3 regions of the Shewanella khirikhana genome follow, and region 3 is predicted to be linked to each of the others. Evidence: predicted binding sites of a transcription regulator. Region 3 holds the regulator's gene; each other region holds the start of a gene.
The links. The regulator LexA, encoded in region 3, represses DNA repair genes until DNA is damaged. The targets are predictions, from matches to a motif close to TACTGTATNNNNATACAGTA.
Positions count from the first base shown of each region.

Region 1: the regulator LexA is predicted to act here: its motif matches at 2,249-2,268, upstream of recA (recombinase RecA).
Region 2: the regulator LexA is predicted to act here: its motif matches at 2,541-2,560, upstream of recN (DNA repair protein RecN).

Region 1 covers NZ_CP020373.1:677,404-683,199, forward strand. The annotation lists gene mutS (DNA mismatch repair protein MutS) at 1-2,088, opposite strand, end outside; gene recA (recombinase RecA) at 2,364-3,428, shown strand; gene STH12_RS02905 (regulatory protein RecX) at 3,440-3,877, shown strand; gene alaS (alanine--tRNA ligase) at 4,106-5,796, shown strand, end outside.
Region 2 covers NZ_CP020373.1:654,297-660,092, forward strand. The annotation lists gene STH12_RS02795 (thiamine pyrophosphate-binding protein) at 1-665, opposite strand, end outside; gene recN (DNA repair protein RecN) at 845-2,509, opposite strand; gene STH12_RS02805 (AEC family transporter) at 2,627-3,568, opposite strand; gene STH12_RS02810 (LysR family transcriptional regulator) at 3,685-4,596, shown strand; gene STH12_RS02815 (DUF3319 domain-containing protein) at 4,808-5,062, opposite strand; gene STH12_RS02820 (YjaG family protein) at 5,075-5,689, opposite strand; gene barA (two-component sensor histidine kinase BarA) at 5,679-5,796, opposite strand, start outside.
Region 3 covers NZ_CP020373.1:3,882,882-3,888,677, forward strand. The annotation lists gene plsB (glycerol-3-phosphate 1-O-acyltransferase PlsB) at 1-1,332, opposite strand, end outside; gene lexA (transcriptional repressor LexA) at 1,485-2,108, shown strand; gene STH12_RS17050 (cell division inhibitor SulA) at 2,105-2,611, shown strand; gene coxB (cytochrome c oxidase subunit II) at 2,999-4,564, shown strand; gene ctaD (cytochrome c oxidase subunit I) at 4,575-5,796, shown strand, end outside.

The sequences.
Region 1 (5,796 bases), 1.6 Mb from region 3:
CATCAACACCAGGCTGTTTGCCGTGGCGTTGTGCAGGATGTTGGCAGTTTCCGTCATCTCCACCATAAAGGTCGAGCGCCCGGACGCCAGGTCATCACTGGCACCAATGCGGGTGAAAATTCTGTCCACCGGACCAATCAGTGCACGTTCCGCAGGTACAAAACTGCCGATATGCGCCATCAGGGTAATGAGCGCGACCTGACGCATATAAGTGGATTTACCGCCCATGTTGGGGCCGGTCACAATCAACATACGGCGCTGGCTGGACAACTCTACTGGGTTCGGGATGAAGGGGCTTTGGCTGACCCGCTCAACCACGGGGTGACGACCTGCTTCAATCAGGATCCCGGTGGTGTCGCTGAGTTCCGGGCAGTGATAGTTGAAGATATCGGCTCTATCGGCAAAGTTTGCCAGCACATCGAGCTCAGAGGCGGCGCGGGCAAAGTCCTGCAATTCCTGAAGCTTGGGCAATATCAAATCAAACAGCTCTTCCCACAGCTGCTTTTCAAGCGCCAGTGCCTTGCCCTGGCTGGAGAGCACCTTCTCTTCGTACTCTTTAAGCTCAGGAGTGATGTAGCGCTCGGTGTTTTTCAACGTCTGGCGACGCTGATAAGCAAGAGGCACCAGGGCTGATTGCGCTCGGCTGACTTCGATGTAGTAGCCGTGAACCCGGTTGAAGCCAACCTTGAGCGTGGCGATGCCGGTTCGCTCTTTTTCACGCAGCTCCATCTGCTCCAGATAGTCGATGCCGCCATCGCTGAGTTTGCGCCACTCATCCAGTTCACTGTGGTAGCCTTCGCGAATGACGCCGCCATCACGGATAAGTACCGGCGGATTATCCACAATTGCGCGGCTAAGCAGTTCATATTCCTCGGGGAAGTCACCCAGAAGAATATTGAGTGACTTCAGATGGCGCGACTCACAGCGCTGCACGCGCTCGCGGATAAGCGGCAAAATTCCGAGGGCATCTCTTAACCGGGCGAAGTCCCGCGGGCGGGCGCTTCGCAGCGCCAGACGCGCCAGAATACGCTCGATATCGCCAAGGGCTTTAAGTTCTGCACGAAGATCGTCGTAGAGTCCGGTTTCCAGCAATTCCTGCACTGCCTGCTGGCGACCACGAATGGTATCGTGGCAGCGCAGTGGCTGGTGGATCCAGCGCTGCAGCATCCGACTGCCCATGGCGGTGACTGTGTTATCCAGCACGCTGGCAAGGGTGTTTTCCCGCGAGCCCGACAGGCTGATGGTCAGTTCCAGATTGCGGCGGGTGGCCGCATCCAGAATGATGCTATCGCCCTGATTGAAGCGCGCGATGGAATTGATATGGGGCAGGGCGGTGCGCTGAGTGTCTTTAACGTATTGCATCAGACAGCCTGCGGCCTGCAGCGACAGGCGGGCGTCGGTAATGCCAAAGCCACGCAGATCGCGGGTACCAAACTGCTCAAGCAGCAGCTTGATGCAGGTATCGTAGTCAAACTCCCACTCGGGGCGGCGGCGCTTGCCCTTGATATGATTAATCAGCGCCATATCGGCAAAGTCTTCGCTGTATAAAAGCTCTGCCGGACAGGTGCGCTGAAGCTCGGCCTCAAGCGCTTCACGGCTTGGTAATTCAGCAATGACAAAGCGGCCGGATGCCACATCCAGAGTGGCAAAACCATAACCCACCTTGCCCTGGTAAACCGCAGCCAGCAGATTATCCTGGCGCTCCTGCAGCAGCGCTTCATCGGTAAGCGTACCCGGCGTGACGACGCGTACCACTTTACGTTCTACCGGGCCTTTTGAGGTGGCCGGGTCGCCTATTTGCTCACAAATGGCAACCGACTGACCCAATTGCACCAACTTGGCCAGATAGCCTTCCACCGCATGATAGGGGATACCCGCCATGGGGATAGGATCGCCGCCGCTCTTGCCGCGGGCAGTCAGTGAAATGGCCAGCATTTCCGAGGCACGCTTGGCATCATCGTAAAAGAGTTCATAAAAGTCGCCCATACGATAAAACAGCAGCATGTCGGGGTGCGCTGCCTTCATGGTCAGATACTGACGCATCATTGGGGTGTGTTTTTCGAGATCAAGCAGGTCTGTGCTGTTCATTGCCACTCTGTTATTGCGATGGGGCTTGTCTGGTCAAGCCGCGGGTAAAGCCTATGGGCGCCCAGTCTACCAAGTTTTTCGCTAAAGTGATCCTTTTCAATTCAAGGTGATGAAACAGTGGATTTCTGCGCCGCTGAAAATTATTTCATCCAGGGGTTGATACTGTATGATTGTACAGTATACTAGCTTTCAATATGTACAAATACACAGGGCTTTTGCCTGAACCGCATTAACCGTTGCGTCTTCACAGCGCCAGCTGTGTGTGAGAGGGAACAATGAAAATCGATCCAAATAAAGAGAAAGCACTTGCCGCCGTTCTTGGCCAAATTGAAAAGCAGTTTGGTAAAGGCTCCATCATGAAGCTGGGTGAAGACCGCTCCATGGATGTGGAAACCATCTCCACCGGCTCGCTGTCTCTGGACGTGGCGTTGGGTGCCGGCGGTCTGCCAATGGGCCGTATTGTAGAAATCTATGGTCCTGAATCATCAGGTAAAACTACCCTGACTCTGGAAGTGATTGCTGCGGCTCAGCGTGCAGGCAAAGTGTGCGCCTTTATCGATGCTGAACACGCCCTCGACCCTGTATATGCCCGTAAGCTCGGCGTAGATATCGACAACCTGCTGTGTTCTCAGCCAGACACGGGTGAACAGGCGCTGGAAATCTGTGATGCGCTGACCCGCAGTGGCGCCGTAGACGTTATCATCGTCGACTCGGTTGCTGCACTGGTTCCTAAAGCGGAAATCGAAGGTGAAATCGGTGACTCTCACGTAGGCCTTGCGGCCCGTATGATGAGTCAGGCGATGCGTAAGCTTGCCGGTAACCTCAAGCAGTCCAACACCCTGCTGATTTTCATCAACCAAATCCGTATGAAGATTGGTGTGATGTTCGGTAACCCAGAAACCACTACCGGTGGTAACGCCCTGAAATTCTACGCATCCGTGCGTTTGGATATCCGCCGTACCGGTGCCATTAAAGAAGGCGACGAAGTGGTGGGTAACGAAACCCGCGTGAAAGTGGTTAAGAACAAGATTGCTGCACCTTTCCGTCAGGCTGACTTCCAGATCCTTTACGGCCAGGGCATTAACCGTACCGGTGAGCTGGTTGACCTGGGTGTACTGCACAAACTGATTGAGAAATCCGGTGCCTGGTACAGCTACAAGGGCGACAAGATTGGTCAGGGCCGTGCCAACGCGACCAAGTTCCTGGCCGAAAACGGTGAAATCGCTGCCGAGATTGAAAAGTCACTGCGCGATCTGCTGCTGTCTCACACCAGCTCTGCTGAAGCGACCAGCGCCGAAGGCGATGAAAACATCGACTTCGAAACCGGAGAAGTGTTCTGAGTCAGGAACTGATGAATCACGCACTGGCATCCCTTGCCAGGCGTGATCACAGCCGTAACGAACTCAAGCTTAAACTGCTCGCCAAGGGGCATGAGGCCCTCGAGATTGAGCGAGTACTGGATGAGTGTGAAGCCAAAGGCTACCTGAATGACAGTCGCTATGGTGCATCAGTTGTCCGCTCGTCAGTACTGAAAGGCCATGGCGCTGCCCGAGCGCGTCAGGCCATGATAGCCAAGGGATTGGATAAAGAGGTTATCCAAACCAACCTCGAAGGCTGTGATGTGGATTGGTATGCCCAAGCCAGGGCAAAGGCGCTGAAAAAGTTTGGTGCCACCAAACCTGTCGATGCCAAAGACAGGGCGAAACGCATCCGCTACCTTGCGGGGCAGGGATTCAGTTTCGATGAAATATCCCACGCGTTGGATTTTGACCCTTACGATATGGATTAAAGACCGCACCCGAGGCGGTCTTTTTTATTTTAGTCAGCCTTGCCCGCTGACTTTGTTTCCCGAGTGATTGAGACCCCAAACTCCTACCCCGATTGACCCGGATTTCGCGGCCTGTGCGCTATCTTATTCGAAACTCTTGAGGTTATAATGAGCCCCAAATTTTTGTCGGCAGCCCGTGGAAGTGGCTGCGGCTTGTCGTATCAGGCTTATCCAACTCAGGACGTTTTCATGTATCAAACCACAGCCGCGCTTCGCAGTGCTTTTCTCGAGTATTTCAGGCAGCAGGGTCACCAGGTAGTAGACAGCAGCTCTCTGGTTCCCGGTAATGATCCAACACTGCTGTTCACCAACGCCGGTATGAACCAGTTCAAAGACTGTTTCCTTGGCATGGAAAAGCGCAGCTACGTTCGCGCCGCGACCGCACAGCGCTGCGTTCGCGCCGGTGGTAAGCATAACGACCTGGACAACGTGGGTTACACCGCCCGTCACCACACCTTCTTCGAAATGCTGGGCAACTTCAGCTTTGGTGATTACTTCAAAGAAGACGCCATCCGCTTCGCCTGGGAATTCCTCACCGGTACCCTGAAACTGCCGAAAGAGAAGCTGTGCGTTACCGTGTACCACACCGATGACGAAGCATTCGATATTTGGAACAAGCAAATTGGTGTTCCTGCCGAAAACATCATCCGTATCGGTGATAACAAGGGCGCGCCATTCGCATCAGACAACTTCTGGCAGATGGGCGATACCGGTCCTTGTGGCCCCTGTACTGAAATCTTCTACGATCACGGCGCGCACATTTGGGGTGGCCGTCCTGGCAGCCCTGAAGAAGATGGCGACCGTTTTATCGAGATCTGGAACATCGTATTCATGCAGTACAACCGTCAGTCCGACGGTACCCTGGACCCGCTGCCAAAGCCTGCCGTGGATACAGGTATGGGTATCGAGCGTATCTCTGCCATCATGCAGGGCGTGCACTCAAACTACGAAATCGATATTTTCCAGAAGCTGATTGCCAAGACTGCCGAAATCATCGGTGTGACTGATTTGGAAAACAAATCCCTTCGCGTTATTGCCGACCACATTCGCTCCTGTGCCTTCCTGGTTGCCGATGGCGTGATGCCATCCAACGAAGGCCGTGGCTATGTGCTGCGCCGTATCATCCGTCGTGCTGTGCGCCACGGAAACAAGCTGGGCGCCACTGACACCTTCTTCTACAAGTTGGTACCAACCCTGATTGATGCCATGGGCGATGCCGCCAAAGATCTGGCTGCCACTCAGGCCATCGTGGAAAAGGCCCTCAAGGCTGAAGAAGAGCAGTTTGCCCGTACCCTCGAGCGTGGTCTGGGTATGCTCGATGCCGCATTGGCTGAGCTGAAAGGCGACACTCTGGATGGCGATACCGTATTTAAACTCTATGACACCTACGGCTTCCCGGTGGATTTGACTGCCGACGTTTGCCGTGAGCGTAACCTCAAGGTAGACGAAGAAGGCTTTAATGCCGCCATGGCCGAGCAGCGCAGCCGCGCTCAGGCCGCAGGTCAGTTCAGCGCCGACTATAACGCCGCACTGAAAATCGATACTGCCACCGATTTTTGTGGTTACACCGAGCTTGCCACTGAGAGCAAAGTCGTTGCCCTGTACCGTGATGGCGAATCTGTCGAAGCTGCCCAAGCCGGTGCCGATCTGGTTGTGGTGCTCGATAACACCCCATTCTACGCTGAGTCCGGTGGTCAGGTTGGTGACAAAGGTCAACTGCTGGCTGAGGGTGTTGAATTCACGGTTGTTGATACTCAGAAGTTTGGTCAGGGCATTGGTCATAAGGGCCAGCTGGCGCTTGGCAGTATCAAGGTTGGCGATAGCCTCAAAGCCATGGTGGATAAAAAGCTGCGTCACCGCACCGAACTTAACCACTCTGT
Region 2 (5,796 bases), 1.6 Mb from region 3:
AGCTCAGAGCCTTCCAGACCAAGACGGGTATATGCGCTGAGCGCTTGCAGGGAGGAGGGAAGCCTGAGTGTTTGGGTAGGCATATTCACCAGATCCCGTGGCACTTCAATATATACCGGCTGACGGGTTTGCACGGCATCACTTACCAGCTCAAAAAAGCGTGCTGCGGCCACATTGGGTTGCCCCTGATGACGCTGTCCCTGAAGCCGCTCGGCTCTGATCCCAAGCGCCTTAAATGCATTGAGCGCGGCATTAACATCGGTATGCCAGCCACAGGCGGGATGCACCATATGATGCAGTGCCTGACCGTGGATTTCGCCTTCTCCTGGTGCACCGGACAGAAAAATCACCGGCAGGCCTTCGGTGCGGGCAAGGGCTGCTGCCGACACACAAGGCAGGCTGCCGACGGTGTAGGTGGTCAGGCAGGCGCCAAGGCCGGTTAACTCGGCCTGGGCACAGGCGCTAAAACCCGCGTGCATTTCATTGCTCGAAGGCTGCACGCTGATGCTTGGGTCCAGCGCATTGATAAGGTTGGCAACAAAGTCGCCGCCGACACCGTAGATGCGTTCGAGTCCGAAAAATGTCAGCACTTCACACAGGCTTTGCCCCAGGGTGGGTAACTGCGCACGGTAGGCGTTACCGAGATTTTGACTGATGGCGTCCATCGCTTGTCCCGTTGAAAACACAATGGCATCAGCTTAGAGGGCACATTCCTGGCGGGTGTTGATGTAGATCAGTTCTGACAACAAGCCCCGGATGAACGACTGTCACCGGGGCTTGACAATAGAAAGGGCTTTTTAGCTAACCATCTGACTTTTATGGTGTAATAAGTGGCATTTTGCGGTTACGCCCCTTGCAGCAACTCGCGGGCATTGGCCAGCGTGTTACTGGTGATGGTGTCGCCACCCAGCAACCTTGCCAATTCCTGCACCCGCTGCTCTTTGTCCAGCGGTTGCATGGAGGTCTCGGTTTGCCCGCCCTTGCTGGTTTTGTTGACGAACATATGTTGATGGCCGTTACCTGCAACCTGCGGCAGGTGCGTGACACAAAACACCTGAGTTGCTTCGCCCAGTGAACGCAGCATGCGACCCACAACGGCGGCGGTGGGGCCGGAGATCCCTACATCCACTTCGTCGAAAATCAGTGTCGGTGTGGACACCTTCTTGGCGGTGATCACCTGAATACCCAATCCAATGCGGCTGAGCTCACCACCGGAGGCGACCTTGGCCAGCGGCGATAACGGCTGGCCGGGGTTGGTGGTTACCAGAAACTCGACACTGTCACTGCCGCTGGGGCTTAGCATCTTGTCGTTGAAACTGACTTCAATGGTGAACTTGCCCTTGGGCATATTCAGCTCCTGAATAGAAGCTGTCACCAGCTTGTCGAGCTCTTTGGCGTAACGGCTGCGGCTCTGGCTCAGTTTTTGGGCGTGATTGAGATAAGCCTCGCGGCTGGTGATCACCTGCTGTTTCAGCTCATCGAGCTGGGCTTCATCTGAATCTAACCCGGCAAGTTCCTGCGCCAGCTCCTGATGATGCGCCGCCAGCTTGTCGGCTGCCACATGGTGCTTACGCGCCAGGGTCATGGCCTTGGACAAACGTTCTTCCAGCGCGGCAAAGTGCTCTGGGTCCAGCTCAAGGTTGGACAGGTAGCGGCCAAGCTCGCTGCTGCTTTCCTGTACCTGAATAAAGGCATCATTAAGCATATTGCCGATGGGCGCCAGGCTTGGGTCGAGGGACTCCAGGGTGGCTGCCAGTGACAATGCCCGGTTCAGCAGTGACTCTATATTGCCTTCATCGGATTCACTCAGAAGCGATAAGGTGTGCTGGCAGTCCTCAATCAGCGCTGTGCCATTGGCCAGGCGTTTGTGCTCGGCCTCGATTTGTTCGAACTCACCTTCGGCGAGGGCAAACTCATCCAGCTCTTCAACCTGATATTGCAGCAACTGCTTACGGGCGATGCGCTCTTGCTGGCTTTGCTCGAGTTGTCTGAGTTCGGATTCAACCTGACGGCAGCGCTGATAGGCACTGGCGACCGATTCCTGCAACATGCGGTGGTTGGCATAGCTGTCGAGCAGTTGTAATTGGTGCTCATTTTTCAGCAGCGCGTGGTGGGCATGCTGACCATGAATACCCACTAAATACTGACCGAGGGCCTTTAACTGTGATAAGGGCACCGGATTACCGTTGATGTAAGCGCGGGAGCGGCCATCGGCGGTAATGGTGCGTCTGAGGATGCATTCATCTTCCAGCTCAAGATCGTTATCTTCCAGCCAGCGGCGGGCTAAAGGCACATCGTCCAGTGAGAAGCGGGCACTGACTTCGGTTTTTGAAGCGCCCGGGCGCACGGCGGCGGCATCGGCCCTGTTACCCAAACACAGACCAAGGGCATCGATGGCGATGGACTTACCGGCACCGGTCTCGCCGGTAATGCTGGTCATGCCGGGGCGGAAATCCAGTTCCAGAAATCTGACGATGGCAAAATTATTGATGCTGAGCTGACAAAGCATGATGGCAATCCTGTGTGATACGTCACCAAACCACTGTATTGATAAACAGTATATACTGATTTTTTGTACAGTAAATCTTTGCAAACATCCCGATGAAAATATTTTTTATCGTTTTGATTAAACGATGAATTTAAGTCCGCTTGCCAACATCGGCAGGCTGAGCAGGGTTAACACTGTACCTGTTACTATGCCGCGGGCGGTTTGTTTATCCAAGGTTTGGTCGCGGTAGGCCAGCAAATACACACTGGCGGCCGTTGGCATGGCGGCCAGCAGCACGCCCATGATCAGAAGCTCTGACGACACCCCCAGCATGGCCAGCAGACCAAGCGCCAGCAGCGGCTGGATAGCCAGTTTTGCCAGGTTGATGGGCCAGAAGGGTAAATCTTTTGCTGCCAGTGGTGGCTCTTTGAGTGAGCGGGCCAGGGCTATGCCGATTGCAAACAGGGCGCAGGGGCTGGAGCTTTGGCCGACAATCCTCACCAGGGTTTCGACTGAAGCTGGCAATATGAGCTCAAGATACGAGGCCAAAACCCCTAATGCGCTGCCAAGTACAATGGGATTTTTGCCCACTACTTTGGCCATCAGCCACAGGCGCTGAATGGGCGGCAGTGACTCGTGCACCAGCCTTAGCTGCACCACGGTGACGGCAAACATCAGCACCGATAACAGGCTCGCCACTGCAGCGGCCATCATGGCGGTGTTATTACCTGGGTAGAGCGCCATTAATACCGGAATGCCAATAAAGGCGGTGTTGCCGAAGGTGGCTGCCAGCGCACGGATAGCGGCGGGACGCGCTTTTCCTTCGGCGCGGCAATAGATTCGATACACGCTGAAGTAGGTCAGCGCCATCGCGCCGAGATAACCAAGCACAAAGCCTGGGTTCATGATGTCATCGAAGGGCGTGGCGGCCAGGCTTATGAATAAAATGGCCGGAAATGCCACAAAGTACACGTATTGATTCAGCACCCCTTCCACCGGCCTTGGCAGGATGCGATTGCACAGGGCGCCGGCTGCCATAATGGCAATCACGGCGAGGAGCGGCAAAAGCAGTTGCGACATACAGGCCTCTTGGGGTCACAAATTCGGTAGGGGGATCACGCGTAAGGGGCAAATTAGCATATGATAAAGCGGCCTGACCATTGGCAGTTGGTCGCAGTAACAAAGGAGTGCGGGTGATGAGAGAGCATCCCGGCAGCGAACTTGAGCTGATTTATCTGTTTGTGCAGTTGGTGGATGCCGGCAGCCTGTCGGCACTGGCGATGCGCCTCGACATGCCGGTGGCTACCGTGAGCCGCAAGTTATCCCGCCTCGAGCAAAGCCGCGGTCGTCAGCTGCTGATGCGTAGTACCCGCAAAATCCGCCTCACCGAAGAGGGCATGGCGTTGTACGAGCGTTATCGGGCACTGGTGAGCGCCGTGGATACCTTGTATGGCGGCGGTGAAGATTTGCTGGAAGGCACGTTGAGGATTGCCGCGCCCATTTCCATTGTCTCGATGATCTTTATGAAGACCATCAACGAGTTTCGTCGCACTTATCCGGGCATTCGACTGCACATTACCCAGAAAAACGAGGTAGTGGATCTTATCGATAAGGGGATCGACATTGCCATTGTTGGCGGCATTCAGCCGGACTCATCCTGGGTGGCTGTGCCGCTGGGCACCTTGGATTATCGGCTGGTTGCGTCACCTGCCTACATTGAGGCCCGGGGCAAGCCTCAGCATCCCAGTGCGCTGGCAAGCCATGACATCATTAAGGTGTGGCCACTGTATAACTGGTCACTGCGTCACCCCCAGGGGGAGGCGTTTTATTATGATGGCCCGGCGAGTCTCACCCTGACCGACTTACAGGGCGCTATCAGCGCCTGTGTGGACGATGGTGGCATTCTTTATGGGCCGGAACTCTTTTTCAAGCAGGAGCTGCAATCGGGCGCGCTGGTCCCAGTACTTGGTGATTGGGTTGGCGAGCGGCGGCGGATCTCGATTCTGTGTCATCAGCGCCAGCAGCAGCCCGCCAAGGTCAAAGCCTTTATCGACTTTATGAAATCCCGTGCCGATGGCCTGTTTTCGATGACTGATGCGGTGGATTAGAGCGCGCTTCAAGCCAAAGTCACAAGACCGACCTGCAGCTGGCGTTTGCGGGATATTGGGGGCATGAGGACGTTGCGAAAGCGGGCAGCCAAGGAAGCAAACAAGAAAGCAAGAAAGCGCCGCAGGCTGAGGACGTGAGTTAAGTGAGTTGGTGCGATTGGCAGCAACTGCGCCTGAGCCTGCAGTTTATCGCCTCAGGTCAATTGGCCTGTTATCGCTTTAGTCTGTGGCTGCCTGCGGCCTTGCGGGGCTTTTCGCCTGGTTTGCCCCTGGGCTTGAATCCGGCATCGCCGCTGGCGTATTCCTTTACTGGCGGCAATATCCCCAGCTCCTGAAAAAACGCCACCTGACGCCTGAGCTCAAACAGGGAGCCAATACGCACCTCGTCACCTATGGTGAGCTTCCAGCTGTTGGTCTTGCCGTCGCTGTTGGTGAGTACATATCCCTGATAGAGCAAGGTTTTCATCGATTAACCCTTTCAGGCCTGCGCGGTATCCTGCACGCTGATCCCGATGTTGGATACGCCGCTGCTGACAATTTCCTTTCTGAGCGCCTTGATAAAGTCGGCCGACATATCCGGGTTATCTTCAACCAGATCCAGCAGTGACGCCTGCAGTTCGCGCTCGGCTACCATGGCTTCGTGGGCGAATACAAAGTCGTCCAGCGCCTCATCGTCCAGCTCTACATCACTGATGGCTTCGATATAGTTGGCCACAGTTGCCGAAGACAATTTACTGATATTAGTGATGTCTTCTTCGATTTTGCTCTCGATGCCGCTGAGCAGACTCACCAGAGCCACCGCTGCATCCATGGCAGGGTAGGCGCCATAAACGTCAAATTGCTCAGGCTCAGGCGTCACTTCTTCCAGGCGGTCGAGGTGCAGCTCAAGGTTAAGCTTCAGCTTGCGGTCGTACAGAGACTGCCACAGCAGGTTCAGTACGGTATCCAGCACCTTGGGGTCGCCAAACTCGCATACCTCGGAGAACAGTTGGTAGTTGGGGTACATGCGCTGGCACAGGGCCACGGCAAACAGTTGCTTTTGAGGCAGGGACAAGGCCTTGAGGCGCTTGAAAAATCCGGGTTTAGAGCTCATTGGGAACTTCCGCTGACATCTGGGAAATAACTTGGGTTGCCGCCGATTCTACCTTAGTCAGCTCATCAAGTAACTCAAGGATTTCCGGTTCGACATCTGCCACCTCG
Region 3 (5,796 bases):
ACCCGACAGTTCCTTGTGATAAGTCGCCACTTCCATCACATGGTCGTAGCCAAGGTACACGGGCACCAGGGTCACCGGGCGTTCGATACCGCGAATCACAGAGGAAAGCGTCATCGCCAGCATGCCCGTCTTGGGTGCCAACAGACGACCGGTTCGGGAGCGGCCACCTTCGGTGAAGTATTCCACCGAATAGCCTTTGGCAAACAGCTGATCCAGATACTCTCGGAACACTGCGGTATAGAGCTTGTTACCGTTGAAACTGCGGCGGATGAAGAAGGCGCCACCACGACGGAACATGGGACCGGCAGGCCAGAAGTTCAGGTTGATACCCGCGGCAATATGGGGCGGCACCATGCCTTCGTAATACAGGATGTAAGACAACAGCAAATAGTCCATGTGCGAGCGGTGACAGGGCACGTAGACAATTTCATGTCCATCGTGGTGCAGCTGACGAATTTGCTCGGCACCCTTGATGCTGATGCCTTTATAGAGCTTGTTCCAAAGCCAGGTAAGGAAACGCTCGGCAATACGCACCAGGCTGTCGGAGTAATCTGCAGCGATTTCATCCAGATACTCAATGGCAGTCTCGCGGGCTTTTTCTTCGGAAATCTTTTTGCTGGCCGCCTCTTCGGCAATGGCCTTTTTGAGGTTATCGGACTTGAGCAGGGCGTGGAACATCGCCTGACGATTCGGCAGCACCGGGCCTGTCATCACTTTACGCTGACGGCGGAAATGCACCCGCGCCACCCGCGCCAATTTGTGGGCAATACGCTTATCGGTGCCGTGTTCATCGGCCATGCTGCGCAGCGACACTGCGCGGGAGAACTGCACAAAGTTATGACGCCCTAAAAACAGGATCATCAGGCACTTACGCAGCCAGGTTGGATCTTCACGCTCCAGCACGGCGGCGCGCATACTGTCGTCTTCTTTGCCTGGCGTGCGGCCCCAATACAGGCTTACCGGCACCAGTTGGATATCGAGATCCTTTTGCTGACGATGCAGAGCCAGCAATTGCAGGAAGGTCTGCAGGAAAGGCTCGTTGCTTTCACGCTTGCCAAACAGCGGCTTACTGCCTTCGAGACAAACGATTCTGGGAGTTTCCACGCCGTCGAGTTTCAGGGGCTCGTAAGGGCTGGGCAGCCCCATTTTGCCGGTGATTTCATTGAGGGCGGCAATATCGCTCACCGACTCAGTTTTCATCACATAAACCAAAGGTCTGGCGGGATCCAGATTCAAATCGGCAAAGGGGTCCTGCGGCACCACAATGGTGTGCACCAGATGCTTCTGGATCCAACGCAGAGACTTAAACCAAATAGAGTCGTGTGCTGACATGCTGTTTTCTTGGGACCTGGCTTCTATCAATAGCGGCATAGAATATCAGACAGCCATATCCCTTCGCCAATAATCTGAAAAATGGTTAATACTTGCACTGATAAAAATACTGTATATACTAACAGTAACTGTATAGAAAAACAGGAACACCCATGAGACCGCTGACGCCGCGCCAGGCCGAGATCCTGGACCTGATCAAACGCAATATCGCCGAAACCGGCATGCCCCCAACCCGGGCCGAAATTGCCACCCGGCTTGGCTTTAAAAGTGCCAATGCCGCCGAAGAACACCTCAAAGCGTTAGCCAAAAAAGGCTGCATTGAGATTATGCCCGGCACTTCCCGCGGTATTCGTCTCGCCGGTGACGAGCTGGAAGATCAGCCCGATCCCGGTCTGCCACTTATCGGTCAGGTGGCTGCGGGTGAACCTATTCTGGCGCAGGAACATGTCGAACAGTATTACCAGGTCGACCCCAATATGTTCCGCCCACAGGCCGATTTTCTGCTGCGGGTTCGCGGCGACAGTATGAAAGACATAGGTATTCTCGATGGCGACCTGCTGGCCGTGCACAAAATGGATCAGGCCCGTAATGGCCAGGTTGTCGTAGCACGGGTTGAAGATGATGTCACCGTGAAGCGGTTCGAGAAGAAAGGCAATGTGGTTTATCTGCATGCCGAAAACGAAGATTTTGCCCCCATTGAAGTGGATCTGACCCATCAAAGCCTCGCCATTGAAGGGCTGGCAGTTGGGGTTATCCGCAACGGAGACTGGCTATGAACAAACTCCTTGGCAACGCACCGCGCCATCCAGGCCTGTGGACAGATGTTCCAGCAAGCAGCGCAATGGGTCCGGCTCAGGTGCTCACCCGCTCAACCTGTTCCATGGGTCGTGATGAATTAGCCAACCTGGCACCGGAACTGGCTCGCCTGAGCCTGGAAGGCCGCTGGATTGTGCTTATCAGCCCGCCGAACATTGGCCTTAAAGCCATGCTGGCTCAGGCTGGTGTTCGTATGGATAGAGTATTGCTGGTGCATGCCAAGGACGAAGTTGAAACTCTTTGGGCAATGGAAAAGGCCCTGACCAATGGCACCTCAAGCGCGGTACTGTGCTGGACCAATGCACTGGAAGCCAGAGACAAACGCCGCCTTGAACTGGTCGCCCGAAATGCCGTTGCCCTCGGAGTGATTTTTGAAAATGTAAATACTCACTCTCATGCCAACAACCTGCCAGGAAGAACCGAGCCAAACACCATACTCAGGCACTCGGCCCAATTCCACTAATCACAGCTTCATCCCCTTCAGCCCCGTTTTCGGGGCTTTTTTTCGATAATTTTTTCAGATAATTAGAAAAGAAAGTGATCTTGATCAATATTTAAACTGCAAGTAATGTAGTTCAGGCGAACAACGATTCGTTTGTTATATCTGGCGATTATGTCGTCGCAGTATCTGAGGCTTGCGCCATGGGTAATGCGGATCAGACCGATATATTCAGCTGTAGGTGCAAGTGTGGTTAAGAGAGCTGTAAATACCTAATCAACAATCAAACCGCCAATGCACTTTGAAGTCATCGTTGCTTTTTGTGGGAACTGAAGAGTTTGCATAGAGCAGAGACTTACTGTGTGACTTTTCTTTGTAGTTGCTTGATGCAATTGACAGAGGAGATGTCTTGTGAAGCATTGGTTGTATTGTATCGCGGCGGCTTTATTGGCCCCGCCAATCCTTGCGGCTGACATGCCGCTAAACATGACGCAGGGCGTAACGGAGATCAGTGGCAAGGTTTATGGCCTGCACATGACCATCCTGTACATCTGCTGCGCCATAGGTGTGGTGGTTTTTGGCGCCATGATTTACGCCATGATCAACCACCGCAAATCCAAAGGCGCCGTCGCCGCCCAATTCCATGAAAGTACCAAAGTAGAAATAGCCTGGACCCTGGTACCCTTTCTGATCCTGGTTGGCATGGCCATTCCGGCCACCAAAACCTTGATTGCCATGGAAGATCCTTCCAATGCTGAGCTGACCATCAAGGTCACTGGTTCCCAATGGAAATGGCGCTACGATTACTTCGACCATGACTTCGGTTTCTACAGCATTCTTGCTACTCCCCGCGCGCAAATTGAAGGTGCTGAAGCCAAGGGCGAGCATTACCTGCTGGAAGTCGACAATCCGCTGGTACTGCCCACCAATCGTAAAGTCCGTTTCCTGATGACTTCCGACGACGTTATCCACTCGTGGTGGGTTCCCGCCTTCGCCGTGAAAAAGGATGCCAATCCAGGCTTTATCAATGAAGCCTGGACCCGGGTAGACAAACCCGGCATTTACCGTGGCCAGTGCGCCGAGCTTTGCGGCAAAGACCATGGCTTTATGCCCATTGTGGTGCAGGTACTGGCTGAAGATGAGTTTGATGCCTGGGTAGAAACCCAGAAGCAGAAAGCCAGCGCACAGGCTGCAGAAGCTGCCGCTGCACTCAATCAAACCCTGTCCATGGAGGAGTTAATGGCCCAGGGCGAAAAAGTCTATCTGGCTTCATGCGCCGCCTGTCACCAGCCCAATGGCGCAGGCTTGCCCGGGGTCTTCCCGGCCTTGAAAGGCAGCGCAATCGCCACAGGCGCGATAGCCAATCACCTTGAGATAGTGATTAACGGCAAATCCGGCACCGCCATGCAAGCCTTTGGTAAGCAGCTTTCAGCCACCGATATTGCAGCCGTGGTGACCTATGAGCGCAATGCCTGGGGTAACAATACCGGTGACACAGTGCAAGCGGCCGACGTAAATGGCCACAGCCCTGATAGCGCTGCCAGTGCAGTCCCCTCAAGCTCTGAGCCTGCCGTTAATACGGTGCCTGCGGCCACCAAGCCATCTGCCGGCAGCGAAACCTCACCTACAGCAGCGGTTGCAGATGAACCCGCGTCCAATGAGCCACTGTCGATGGATGAGCTGATGGCCCGAGGTGAAAAGGTGTATATGACCGCCTGCGTCGCCTGCCACCAGCCCAATGGTGCCGGTTTACCTGGTGCCTTCCCCGCCCTGAAGGGCAGTCCCATTGCCACAGGTCCCGTTGCCGACCACCTGGATATCGTTATCAAGGGTAAGGCAGGTACCGCAATGCAAGCCTTCGGCGCCCAGCTGTCGGCACAGGACATAGCCGCCGTGGTGACTTATGAACGCAACGCCTGGGGCAACAGCACCGGCGATGCGGTTCAGGCCACCGACGTCAACAATCATGGAAAGTAGGGGAACGCTAATGACTACCACGACCCACGATACCCATCAGGGCGTCCATGACGAACACCATCATGGCCCTGCCAAGGGCATAATGCGTTGGATTTTAACCACCAACCACAAGGACATAGGCACCCTTTACCTCTGGTTCAGTTTCATCATGTTCCTTACCGGCGGCGCCATGGCCATGGTGATCCGGGCAGAATTGTTTCAGCCCGGCCTGCAACTGGTTGAACCCAACTTTTTTAACCAGATGACCACGGTCCACGGTCTTATCATGGTGTTCGGTGCGGTAATGCCCGCCTTTACCGGCTTGGCTAACTGGCTGATCCCCATGATGATTGGCGCACCGGATATGGCTCTGCCCCGAATGAATAACTGGAGCTTCTGGATCCTGCCATTCGCGTTCCTGATCCTGCTCAGTTCATTGTTTATGGAAGGCGGTGCCCCCAACTTCGGCTGGACCTTCTACGCCCCACTTTCAACCACTTACAGTCCTGACAGTACTGCGCTGTTTGTGTTCTCGGTACACATCATGGGGATAAGCTCCATCATGGGTGCCATCAACGTGATTGTGACCATTGTGAACCTGCGGGCCCCCGGCATGACCTGGATGAAACTGCCGTTGTTCGTCTGGACCTGGCTTATCACCGCCTTCCTTCTGATTGCTGTGATGCCGGTACTGGCTGGCACTGTGACTATGGTACTCACCGATAAGTACTTTGGCACCAGCTTCTTTAACGCAGCCGGTGGTGGCGACCCTGTCATGTTCCAGCATATCTTCTGGTTCTTCGGTCACCCCGAGGTGTACATCATGATCCTGCCATCGTTCGGGATCATTTCGGCCATAGTGCCCGCGTTCAGCCGCAAACCCCTGTTCGGCTATGCCTCCATGGTGTACGCCACCGCCAGCATCGCGATTCTGTCGTTCCTGGTGTGGGCGCACCACATGTTTACCACCGGCATGCCGGTATTCGCCGAACTCTTCTTTATGTACTGCACCATGATGATTGCGGTACCCACAGGCGTGAAGGTGTTCAACTGGGTGGCCACCATGTGGCGCGGCTCTATCACCTTCGAAACCCCAATGCTGTTTGCCATCGCCTTTATCATCCTGTTCACCATCGGTGGCTTCTCGGGGTTGATGCTGGCGATTACTCCGGTGGACTTCCAGTACCACGACACCTACTTCGTGGTGGCCCACTTCCACTACGTGCTGGTGTCCGGCGCCATCTTCTCGATTA